Regions from separate parts of the Shewanella seohaensis genome, predicted to be linked through region 4. Evidence: predicted binding sites of a transcription regulator. Region 4 holds the regulator's gene; each other region holds the start of a gene.
The links. Region 4 encodes sigma-54, which starts transcription at its own class of promoters, with help from an activator protein. Its sites were predicted from a motif close to GTTGGCACGNNNNTNGNNT; they were not measured.
Positions count from the first base shown of each region.

Region 1: a site for sigma-54 is predicted at 1,758-1,776, ahead of L2713_RS02785 (DUF3192 domain-containing protein). Genes of this name have one in related genera too.
Region 2: a site for sigma-54 is predicted at 1,579-1,597, ahead of flgB (flagellar basal body rod protein FlgB). Genes of this name have one in related genera too.
Region 3: a site for sigma-54 is predicted at 1,909-1,927, ahead of L2713_RS02690 (BON domain-containing protein). Genes of this name have one in related genera too.

Region 1 is NZ_JAKILE010000002.1:138,484-141,599, reverse strand. Features, by position in the region: gene L2713_RS02800 (Mpo1-like protein) at 1-261, opposite strand, end outside; gene L2713_RS02795 (GNAT family N-acetyltransferase) at 254-892, opposite strand; gene L2713_RS02790 (DUF2789 domain-containing protein) at 1,037-1,270, shown strand; gene L2713_RS02785 (DUF3192 domain-containing protein) at 1,320-1,718, opposite strand; gene L2713_RS02780 (hypothetical protein) at 1,866-2,249, shown strand; gene L2713_RS02775 (Zn-ribbon-containing protein) at 2,249-3,022, shown strand.
Region 2 is NZ_JAKILE010000004.1:114,188-117,303, reverse strand. Features, by position in the region: gene L2713_RS05990 (chemotaxis protein CheV) at 1-545, shown strand, start outside; gene L2713_RS05985 (CheR family methyltransferase) at 647-1,486, shown strand; gene flgB (flagellar basal body rod protein FlgB) at 1,631-2,035, shown strand; gene flgC (flagellar basal body rod protein FlgC) at 2,038-2,454, shown strand; gene flgD (flagellar hook assembly protein FlgD) at 2,479-3,116, shown strand, end outside.
Region 3 is NZ_JAKILE010000002.1:106,330-109,445, forward strand. Features, by position in the region: gene L2713_RS02680 (hypothetical protein) at 1-636, shown strand, start outside; gene L2713_RS02685 (DUF3224 domain-containing protein) at 761-1,177, shown strand; gene L2713_RS02690 (BON domain-containing protein) at 1,326-1,874, opposite strand; gene L2713_RS02695 (PA2169 family four-helix-bundle protein) at 2,146-2,622, opposite strand; gene L2713_RS02700 (sigma-54 interaction domain-containing protein) at 2,876-3,116, shown strand, end outside.
Region 4 is NZ_JAKILE010000001.1:465,562-468,677, forward strand. Features, by position in the region: gene lptB (LPS export ABC transporter ATP-binding protein) at 1-549, shown strand, start outside; gene L2713_RS02040 (RNA polymerase factor sigma-54) at 656-2,131, shown strand; gene hpf (ribosome hibernation promoting factor) at 2,160-2,447, shown strand; gene ptsN (PTS IIA-like nitrogen regulatory protein PtsN) at 2,450-2,893, shown strand; gene rapZ (RNase adapter RapZ) at 2,890-3,116, shown strand, end outside.

The DNA of each region.
Region 1 (3,116 bases), on a different contig from region 4:
ATCACCCATCAAACTGTACAAGGGATATTGGAATGTCGCGGGGCGATTATGCTCAAACACAAAGTGTCCCACCCAAGCAAAACCATATCCCACTAGGGGGATAAACAGTAAAAGCCAACCATTTGCGAAAACCAGCGCAGCGACGAATAACAGGAGTACCAAAAAACTGCCAATAAAGTGCAATCGCCTGCAGCTTAAGTCTTGGTGCTGTGAGAGGTAAAAAGGGTAAAACTCAGCGAAGGAGCGGTAAGGTTCATTCATCTTGTAGGCCCGTGTAAAAAAGTAATTGTCCGGCCACATTGCCTATGCTCAATTCTCCGAAGGAGACAAAATCATGTTGCATAAATAACTGGCTATGGGCTTCTTGAGTAGTAAAGACCCCAATCCCCTCAAGTTCGGGCTGCTCATCGCACCAACTTACTACGGCTTGCACGAGTTGATGGCCTAATCCCTTTCCCTGCTCATTGGGCGCAAGGGCAATAAATTGTAGGATCCCGCAGTGTTCGCTCGGTAGCAGCTCGACGATGCTCGATTCTTTCTTCATCATCGCCTGAGTCGATTGCCAACCCGTACCAAGCAACATCTTGAGTCGCCAGTGCCAATAGCGGCCCTCCCCGAGGGGTACTTCCTGAGTGACCACACAGGCAACACCGACTAAGCGTGTTTGATCAAACAGCCCGATTAAGGCTTGCTTTTCCTGCCAGAGCGCATTCAACTCTTCACGGATTGCGGCACGTAATTTTTGTTCGTAGGCGAATTTGTCTGAAGTGGATAAAGCATCCACAAAGAAAGGGTCGTCATGATAGGCGTTGTAGAGAATCGAAGCGGCGAGGCGTAAATCTTCGGCGGTGAGATAAACTGCACGGCACTCATCCAAGGTATTATTGTCCATTATTAGAATTCCTTGATTTAGATCACACTCTTAGGAGTAATTATCACTGTATCAAGGAAACTAAAAAGTGCAAATTTTAATCATAGATTGCATTTTTCAGTGAGTTGCATACCCTAAATAAAGGCACACAGAGAGGATGCGAGCATGGATACAACGCCAGTCGATTTGAGTCATCTATTTGAACAGTTGGGATTAGCCAATCAAGCTCAAGCCATAGGGCAGTTTATTGCAGCCCATCAACTTCCCCCAGAGACACACTTAACCGAAGCGCCATTTTGGACGCAGGCGCAAAAGAATTTTCTGACCGAAGCATTAGAGGCCGATGCCCAGTGGACCGAACTTATCGAGCAGCTCGATGTGCAGTTAAGAAAGCCCTAATGGCTTAGGGCTAACACTGAATCACTTCATGGCGAGTTGCGTTGAGTCGTTAAATTTTGCTGTAGGCGGTGTCGCCCCAACCGACTAACACACTATTACTTAAGACGATTGGCGTGCATTCATCCTTAGTGGTTTTACCGTCACTGTGGGTATGCTGGGTGCGATAAAAGAGTACCAACACTTCTTTATCGGCTTGGCCGTCTTTCTGCTGCAGATAAGATTCGCTAAAGTCCGAGGCGCCCATCAGGGTCATCACTTGGTCTTTGCTCATACCAAGGCTGAGCTTAGTCAGATTATTGCGGTTTTTGTCCTGTGTTTTTTCCCAAGATTCGTTGCTATCCCACTTAGATTCACTGTCACCGACATTGACCACACAACCGCTAAGACCTAAGCTTGCTAACCCTAAAAACGTGACCGCGATGAGTTTGCGATTAATATTTGCGTTCATATTATGACTTCCTGTGTACTTGTTATAAAAATGCTTAAAAAGCAAAATCAATGCCAAACGGCAATACATTGATTTATAAGAACTAAAATAACCACATCACAGTAAGTTAGTGAAAAACACGATATAGATTAAGGAATTTCACTTATTATGAGTCCGATTGACCAAGTGTTAGCAGCAGCGTGCGCACTCGAAGCCAGCGGTAAAACCCCAAGCCTTGCCTTGATAAAAAGCCGCGTCGGTAACAAAATCCCCATGCCGCTGTTAATCCAAGGATTACAGCAGTTTAAATCGATACCCAAAGCCGAGCGTGAGCGTTTAGCGGCCCAATCACAGCCCGTGGTTGAAGAGACTCATACCGCCGAAGCTTCGCCACTCACAGTCGCCACACTGGCGCAACAGTTAGCCCAGTTACAACAGGGCATTGAGCAAGCTCTCGCGTTAAAAAACAACGAGATCATGCAACTCAAAAATGAACTTATCGAGCTGAAACAACGTGTCACTCAACTCGAATCCCAAGGAAAATCCGCTTAATGTTTGTCACCGAATTGCGCTTTGAATGCTTTGCCGATACCACCATCAGTGCGGCAGAACGTGCCATCAATCAATTACTCGAAGCTTACCGCGCTAATGGCCAAATCCTTGGCCGCGAATTTGCCGTGGCCTTTAATGAGGGCGAATTTCGAGTACGCCTACTCACGCCAGAAAAAAACAGTTTGAATCATCGCTATCACAGCCCTTGGGTGAAAAAAGCGCTGGCGGAATTAACCGAGGCTAAGCTACTGGCGCCACGCGAAAAATTCATCGGTCAGGATATTAATTCTGAGGTGAGTAATACTGAGCCACCCAGCTGGCAGCTGCTCTACACTAGCTATGTGCATATGTGCTCGCCCCTGCGAAGTGGCGATAACCTATTGCCCATTCCGCTGTACCAAATCCCCGCCACCTTTAATGGCGATCATAAACGGGTTATCCGCTGGCAAACCGAGTGGCAAGCCTGTGATGAGTTACAAATGGCGGCTGCCACTAAGGCAGAATTTGCTGCGCTAGAAGAATTATCCAGCCCTAACAGTGATTTATTTAGGAGGGGTTGGGATTTACGCGGCCGAATCGAATACCTGACCAAAATCCCCACTTACTATTATTTGTATCGCGTCGGGGGACAGGATCTGCAATCCGAGTTAGCTCGCCCCTGCCCACGCTGTGGCAGTCACGACTGGAAACTCGACGAGCCACTATTAGATATGTTCCACTTTCGCTGCGAACCTTGCCGCATAGTGTCTAATTTGTCTTGGGACCATCAATAACATCCCGTACTGAAGCGCAAACTCTGCAGGCAAAATAGCCGAGTTTGCGAAACAGGTTTGCAAGAGGCTTTTTCAAGAGACCTTTGCAACATTT
Region 2 (3,116 bases), on a different contig from region 4:
GTGCTGGCCGTTATTCCTATTTGACGGCGGTGACTGAAATTGAAGGCGAGTTAGTCGAAATTCTCGATGTTGAAAAGATTCTTGATGAAATCTCCCCAGTAAAAACCGCGATTAGTGAAGAAGTGAATGAGCAGCTCACTATCGATAGAAGTCAGCATTATCACATTATGGTGATTGATGATTCGGCTGTGGCTCGTAAGCAGATTATTCGCGCGTTGGAATCATTAAACTTACAGATTGATACGGCAAAAGATGGCCGCGAAGCATTGGACAAGTTAAAGGCGATTGCAGGTGAAATGAACAATGTCGCGGAAGAAATCCCATTGATTATTTCCGATATCGAAATGCCTGAAATGGATGGTTATACCTTAACGGCAGAAATCCGCGACGATCCAAAACTTAAGCATATTAAGGTTGTTTTGCATACTTCACTCAGCGGCGTGTTCAACCAGGCCATGGTGCAAAAAGTAGGTGCCAACGACTTTATCGCGAAATTCAATCCCGATGAATTAGCGGCAGCAGTGAACAAGCATTTAAGTTTGTAGTGAAAGTGTGGGTTAGTGCCTAGTAGCGCTTTACGCTATAATCTAGCCCTTATTACATGATTGTTGGCACTTATTTGGGTGCTTGCTATAGGATCTAGGACGTGAATGTGCCTGACAAATCACTCGCTGAAGCCGAATATAATCAATTTAGGTTGTTCCTAGAACAACACAGCGGCATCGTACTGGGGGAAAATAAACAATACCTAGTACGTAGCCGTCTTGCTCCTTTGATGGGCAAATATAATCTGCCTTCGTTATCCGATGTGGTAAAACATTCGATGAAGCCCACGGAGCGAGCCTTACGGGCAGAAGTGATCGACGCCATGACAACTAATGAAACCTTATGGTTTCGTGACCGTTATCCGTTTGAGTTGCTCAATAATGTGTTGTTACCTGAATACAGTAAGTTGGGGCGTCCATTAAAAATATGGTCCGCTGCCTGCTCGTCTGGCCAAGAGCCTTATTCGTTGGCAATGACTATCTTAGAATATCAACAGAAGAAGCCGGGAGCTTTGCCGGGCGGCGCCTCGATTCAAGCAACCGATCTTTCGCCTTCGATGCTGGAACGTTGTAAAAATGCCGAATACGATAGTTTGGCGTTAGCGCGTGGCTTATCCGAGGAGCGTAAGCGCCAGTTTTTTGATGCTTTGCCCTCTGGCAATATGCGAGTTAAGGATAACGTTAAGCGTTTAGTCAATTTTCGCGCCCATAACTTACTTGAGAGTTACACCTTACTCGGCAAGTTCGACATTATCTTCTGTCGAAATGTGCTGATCTATTTTGCCCCAGAGGCAAAAGCAAAAATTTTGCGGCAATTCGCTGCCGCTTTAAATCCGAAGGGCATACTCTTTCTCGGTGCGTCAGAGTCGATTGCGGGTCTGACGGATGAGTTTGATATGGTTCGTTGCAACCCTGGCATCTATTACCAGAAAAAGACTTAATATTCTGAAATTAAATAAAAATTACCGACATGAGTCGGTAATTTTTTACCTCGCCAAACCCCATTTCTACACATTTCTGATAGTTTCTGTTTTTTGGCACATGAATTGCTTTATTCCCGTGAGAGTCACGATGGAGGCAATTTTATGGCGATTAATTTTGATAAGGCACTAGGTGTGCACCAATTCACTTTGGGGATACGTGCCGAACGTGCCGAAGTGATTTCAAGCAACATCGCAAACGCCGATACGCCACATTATAAAGCCCGTGACGTCGATTTTTCTGCGGCCTTAAATATTGCGAAAACCCAGCAACAGCAACGCAATAGCCTTGAGATGACAGGCGATGAGCAGCATTTTGGCCTCGCACAGTTAACGGGACAATACGTGAAGTTCCGTGTGCCAAATCAGCCAGATACTGGAGATGGCAATACAGTGGATATTCAACAGGAACAGTCGGCATTTATGCAAAATGCGCTCGAATATCAAATGTCTCTGGGATTTTTGGACAGTAAGTTTAGCGGCATGAAAAAAGCGCTGAGAGGGGATTAATCATGAGTTTATTTAGCATTTTTGATGTGGCTGGCTCTGGTATGTCAGCCCAGTCCGTCAGGCTCAATACCACGGCGAGTAACATCGCTAACGCCGATTCTGTTTCTAGCAGTATTGATAAAACTTACCGCTCACGTCATCCCATTTTTGAAGCTGAAATGGCCAAAGCGCAGAGCCAACAGCAAGCTTCTCAAGGTGTTGCAGTAAAAGGCATCGTTGAGAGCGATAAACCCCTATTAAAAGAGTATTCGCCCGATCACCCGATGGCGGATGCGGATGGTTTTATTTATAAGCCGAATGTGAACGTCATGGAAGAAATGGCGGATATGATTTCTGCCTCTCGCTCATATCAGATGAATGTTCAAGTCGCTGAAGCCGCAAAATCTATGCTGCAACAGACACTTGGGATGGGTAAATAACATGCGCGATTTAGGAGGTAAGCTGTGAGCCTCATTAACCAACTTAGCCAGAATACGGCTCAGACGACTCAAACTAAGAGCCAATCGAATACGGTAGCGACTAATACCACGAACACAACGAGTACATCAACCGGCAATCCATTTTTAGATGGGATCCGTTTGCCCAGCGAATCTGTTGTGCCAGAAGCAAAAGGTAAGCAGCTGACTCAAGAAGATTTTTTCTCATTACTCAGTCAGCAGTTGTCGATGCAGGATCCGTTTAAGCCTGTCGATAACGACCAGATGATTGCGCAAATGGCATCCTTTTCTACCGTGGATGGTATTTCAAAGCTCAATGATGAGATTGTTAATTTAAACAGCGTGATGACATCGAGTCAGGCGCTGCAAGCATCGGGATTAGTTGGACGTAAGGTATTGATCCCAACCGATACCGGCAATGTGTCAGCCGAAAGCCCCACCCTGAGTGGCGTGGTGAGTACGCCGGATAAAATTCCTGTGATTAACGTGCGTGTACTGGATGATAAAAATCAAGTTGTTAGCACCTTTAACATCGATGGCAGTGCTGGCGGCAATATCCCTGTGACATGGGATGGTTTAAATAAAAATGGTGATCCTGTCGGTGCCGGTAATTACACCATTAAGGCCAGCGGTCTTGTCGATGG
Region 3 (3,116 bases), on a different contig from region 4:
AAAGAGGCGGCATTATCTTCCAGCGAAGATGCCATCGAATCTGTGGTGCCAAGTGAGGTCAAACCGGTGGCGAATGCCTCCGAGGTGATGCTGAAACTCTTTAGTTTGAATACGGCCAATCCCTTTGAAGTAAAGCTGCCCGATAGCCAACTGCCAGTGGTCTTGACGCACTTTATTAAAATCAAACAAACGGAATTTGCGCTGGGGGATTATCAACAAGGTGATGAAAAGGGCAGGGTATTGCTGGATTATATGCGGATTACGCCGCTTAATTTTGACCCAGCATTAGAGCCTGATACCCAAAGTGATGCGCCATTACAGGACGATCCTAAGCAGCAAACCATGCCCTTTGTGGCACCTTATATCGTCACGAATCAAGGTTCGGGGGTATTTTGGTACCTTGGCTTGTTTAGCTTAGATTATGCTCAAAATCGATTAGTGCACTTAGGCAGTGTATTTATTGGCGATCGCATCGAAGTCGATAATATCGAGCCTGTGTATCCCTTTGAGGCGCCATATAAAGTCGCCATTACCTACCGCGACAGGGCGGCGGGCCAACCTATGGCAGAGGAGCCTAACGTGGCGAACACCCTTGAAGTCGGTGTAAGTGAGTCGGAAATCAAAGCACTGCATTAGGTTTATATCTGGGCTTATGCTAAGTTAATTTTACCTCAGCTACGGCTGAGGTATTTATTTCACCTAGCGGCTGGGAAAGCTTAGGTTTTGGCATAAAGCATAAAATTAAAACAAGGAGCGAGTCATGGAAATGACCAAAGTCACGGGCAAATTTGATGTTAAGCTCAATCCCGAGAGTGCCTATGCCACAGGTGTGGGTGGCGTGAACTTGGGCAGAATGACCTTAGATAAAAGCTTTTATGGTGAGCTAGAAGCCCGCAGCCAAGGTGAAATGCTCAGTGCCATGACGGCAGTAAAAGGCTCGGCAGGTTACGTGGCGATAGAGCAAGTCGTGGGTAAGCTGTGCGGCAGACAGGGCAGTTTTGTGCTGCAACATTTTGGCATTATGACCGATGGGCAAAACCGTTTACACCTTGAGGTTGTCCCCCATTCTGGCGCGGGTGAACTCGTTGGGTTATATGGCACTATGGCGATAAGCATCGAAAATGGCCAACATTTTTATGAATTTAGCTTCTGCCTCGAACAGGAAGCCGAAGCCTAAGGCATGATGAACATAACATCGCGCCGATAAAACAAAACCAGCCGAAGCTGGTTTTGTGGTTTTTGCCCGAGTGACTAATACCAACAGCTGAGTTACCAACAGCTGAGTTATCAAGAGCTGAATTAGCAAGGGCTGAATGTCAGGACCATTATGAGGTTTTGACTTTGATTTTATCGACGACCTTTTTCACATCATCGGTATTTTTAGCAATGGTCAGGGCTAATTGACGCTCGGCATCGCTAGCCACTTCACCCTGTAAGGTCACTACGCCATCGGCAACGTCGACGTTAATTTGGGTGCCCGATACGTCGGTCGAGAACAACAGACGGGTTTTTACGACCGTTGCGACCTTAGAGTCGGTTAAGGTCTTCACCACCTCATTGGTGCCTTCGTCTTGTTTCATCACGGTTAACTTGTTATCGACCCCTTTTACCCCATCTAAGCTTTTGATGAGCTCAGCGGCGAGCGCCTTATCGACACTGCTCTCCACTTGACCGGTTAAGGTGACATGGCCGTTTTTCACGTCGGTCATAATGTCAAAGGAGTTGAGGTTAGTATTGAGCAACAAAGTCGTTTCGGCCTTGCCATCTAGCCAAGCATCTTTGGCATCGTCTTTCCAATCCTGTGCGGCGGCCACATTTAAACTGATAGAACCGACAAGTAAGGTGGTTAAAGCTAAAGTTGTCGTGTTTTTCATAATGATATCCTCCGTTGTTATCTCGAAGTAACTAAAGCGCGAATCGTGCCAATGTTTTTATATGATTGATTTTAAACTGATTATATTTATTTTTGGCTCGTTTCGGCTGTTAAATCCAAAAGCAAGCTCGGCGCTTTTTACCGACAAAATGTAAATATTACCGAGGGTGATTAAGCGGTTTGGCTTAAGTGGGATAGGCGTTAAGCTCAAATAGATCGCAGGCAACAAAAACGCGGCTCAGTTGGCCGCGTTATTGGCTGGCATTGCTGCCTTACAGGGCTTGGCTACGCAGGTGTAGGGTATCTAAATGGATTTGTAGCCAGGCAATATCCTCGGCCAATTGGCTGATTAACCTTGGGTGATAGGCCTTTTTAATTAACTGTTTGAGGTGATTAAGGCGCTGACGCTCAAGCTCGCAGAGCACGGCGAGGGCATCGGCGAGTTGTTGTTTAATAAGTAAAGCATCGACATCGGCATAGGGCCGAGTCTGCGACGACGGCACTGAGTGCGGGCCTATGTGCGGGCCCATTTGTTGTAATGTTTGGGCGAGCAGTTGCCTAAATCGCGCCAGCATCCCTTGATACGTCTTGATTTGGGCAATAAAAATGCGTTTTAGGCTGTAGTCATCGACAGTGGTATTGGCCCGAGTATAAAAATCCACGCCAGTTTGGGTCAGCTCGATTAACTCATTAACCAGCTTAATATCGGCGCTCAACTCGGTCTGATGTTGCGCAACATTAGACGTCATAAAGACCTCCTGTGGTAGTTTGGGCTGCTCCGCCGACACGGATTGCCCAACATTTTATGGAAATTTCAGTTTCATTCAGCTTCTATGCATATTTCGTTCACTTTTTAATGATAATTTAATAACTTGATTTAACTGATAATATTTATCCATTGTCGCCAGTGCCTCGCTTATTATCGGCAACTCTTACCGTTGAGATTGTTAAAATTTCACGGCTGGCATACAGTGGTGCTTCATTCACAGGGAGTGGCACAAGATGATCCGACCAACGCTTTTCTATCATCTACAGGACTTCGAGACCGAGCAGGCATTAGTGCAGCTCGAGGGCGCGCAGACCTACAACAAGCTACGCAGTACCGATGATTTATCTTGGATTAGTCAGCTGGAGGCCAATCGTATCGATGTGGCGATCATTGAGCTGCCCCGTCTAAGCCGTGAGGATTACTTAGCCTTACTCGAGTCCAGCGCCATTGCGGATGTGGAGTTTATTTTCCTCT
Region 4 (3,116 bases):
ATCTTTATCGACGATGATGATTTAACCGCCGATCCCATGCACCTGCGCGCCCGCAAAGGTATTGGTTACCTGCCACAGGAAGCCAGTATCTTTCGCAAGCTGAGCGTGCACGACAATATCATGGCGGTACTGCAAACCCGTAAAGAGCTCAATCGCGATCAACGCGAAGAAGAGCTGGAACATCTGCTCGAAGAGTTCCATATCACCCATATTCGCGATAGCCAAGGCATGTCGTTATCGGGCGGTGAACGTCGCCGTGTCGAAATTGCCCGCGCTTTAGCGGCCAATCCTAAGTTTATTCTGCTCGATGAACCCTTCGCCGGTGTCGACCCGATTTCGGTTATCGATATCAAGAAAATCATCGAACAACTCAAGAGCCGAGGCCTTGGGGTACTGATCACAGACCACAATGTGCGCGAGACCTTAGACGTCTGTGAACATGCCTACATTGTTAGTCACGGAAACCTGATTGCCGAAGGAACTCCCGCAGAGATCTTAGACAATCAGCAAGTTAGGGCTGTGTACTTAGGTGAACAATTCAGGCTATAGTTACTTAAACAGAGCCAATTAGCCTTGGATTTTGGCTTAGTAAGCGCCATCAATATGATAACAAGCGGCCTAAATTCAAAATAATAACGTAGGGATCAGCGGTAACATGAAAGCGTCACTCCAGCTCAAACTGGGTCAACAGTTAACCATGACGCCACAACTTCAACAGGCCATTCGTCTGTTGCAATTGTCGTCATTGGAACTGCAGCAAGAGATCCAGCAAGCCTTAGACTCTAATCCTCTTCTCGAGCTGGAAGAGGAGCAATTCGACGCGCCTACCGAACGTAAGCAAGATATCGCCGATACCGACTTTAGCGAAACGACGGCCCAACCACAGGAACAAGACAATTCCACCGTGGACATTGCCGAGTCGTTGACCAAAGAATCTCTGCCCGAAGAACTGCCCATGGACACCACTTGGGATGAAGTCTTTACCGCCTCGCCAAACTCAGGTTCTGGTGCCAGCCGTGAAGATGACATGCCCTTCCAAGGGGAAACCAGTGAAGGCCTGTACGAACATTTAGAATGGCAGAAAAACCTCACGCCCTTCTCTGAAACCGACTTAGCCATCGCCACCGCGATTATTGATGCCATCGACGATCAAGGTTATCTCACTCAAAGTACTGAAGATATCCTCGAGGCCATGGGCAATCCAGAGATTGAACTGGATGAAGTCGAAGCCGTACTCAAGCGTATTCAACACTTCGATCCCGTTGGTGTCGCCGCAAGGGATTTAAGCGAATGTCTGCTTATCCAACTCTCCCATTTTTCGCCGGATACCCCACACCTCGAAAACGCCCGCATGTTGATCAAAGATCATTTAGATCTGATCGCTGCCCGCGACTTTAGGTTGTTGATGCGTAAGACCAAACTTAAAGAGGACGAGTTAAGGGACAGCATAGCGCTGATCCAAACCTTAAACCCTCGCCCCGGTTTGCTCATCACCCCTGTTGATGAAGAATATGTCATCCCCGATGTATCGGTGTCGAAGAAAAACGGTCGCTGGGTGGTCGAGTTAAATCCAGACTGCATGCCAAAAATCAATGTTAATCAGCAATATGCAGCCATGGCACGCAGCACCAAAAGCCAAGCCGATAGCCAATTTATCCGCGGGCATCTGCAAGAAGCCAAGTGGTTTATCAAAAGCCTTGAAAGCCGTAACGAAACACTGCTCAAAGTGGCAAACTGCATAGTGCAATATCAACAGGGCTTCTTCGAATACGGTGAAGAAGCCATGAAACCTATGGTCCTGAACGATATCGCCGAGGCGGTAGAAATGCATGAGTCCACCATTTCACGGGTGACCACACAAAAATACATGCATACCCCAAAGGGACTTTTTGAACTAAAATATTTCTTCTCAAGCCACGTCGGGACTGATGATGGCGGTGAGTGCTCATCCACGGCAATCAGAGCCTTCATTAAGAAACTGGTTGCAGCGGAAAACCAGAAAAAACCATTAAGCGACAGCAAGATGGCACAGCTTCTGGCAGAACAGGGAATTAACGTTGCGCGCAGAACCATTGCGAAGTACCGAGAAGCGATGCTTATTCCCCCTTCCAATCAGCGTAAAAGTTTATAGCCTAAAGTGGAAATCGGAGGACGTTTATATGCAAATAAACCTGAGTGGACACCATATCGAGATTACTGAATCGTTACGGGCTTATGTTGAGGAAAAGTTTTCAAAACTTGAACGTCATTTCGAACAGATCAATAATGTGCACGTTGTGCTCAATGTTGAGAAAATGCAACAAATTGCCGAAGCGAGAATCAACCTCACCGGTGGTGAAGTCTTCGCGACTTCAGAGCATGCAGATATGTATGCTGCCATAGACGTCCTGATAGACAAGCTTGATCGTCAGGTTATTAAACACAAAGAGAAGTTAACAAAACACTAGCAATGGAACTTCGTACCATACTGCGGCCGGAATGCACGACCTGCGCCACTCCGGGCAGTAAGAAAAAGGTACTGGAACTTATCAGCGACTTAGCCGCTGCCCAGTACCCCACCCTCTCATCTCAAGAGATCTTCGAAAGCCTAGTGGCGCGCGAAAAGATGGGGAGCACAGGTATAGGTAACGGCATCGCCATTCCACATGGTCGATTAACCGATATAACACAACCCATAGCCATATTGGTGAAATGTGAGGAGCCGATAGCCTTTGATGCTATCGATAAACAACCTGTCGACATTTTATTTGCGCTGCTGGTGCCTGCTGACCAATGTCAACAGCACTTAAGCACTTTGTCCTGCATGGCTGAAAAGCTCAGCGACAAACAAATATTGAAGCAATTGCGCAAGACGCATGATGAAACGGAACTCTATCAGGTAATCACTGGATGAAACTGGTCATAGTGTCAGGGCGCTCAGGCTCAGGCAAATCGGTCGCACTAAGAGTGCTTGAAGATCTCGGCTACTATTGTGTCGATAATCTTCCGTTGCCGCTGATTGGCAGCTTACTCGAACAGCTCAAGGGCAGTAACGATCTCGTCGCCATCAGCGTCGACGTGCGTAACCTGCCGGAGCAAGACAAGGTACTCGTCAAACAGCTCGCAAGCCTGCCAGA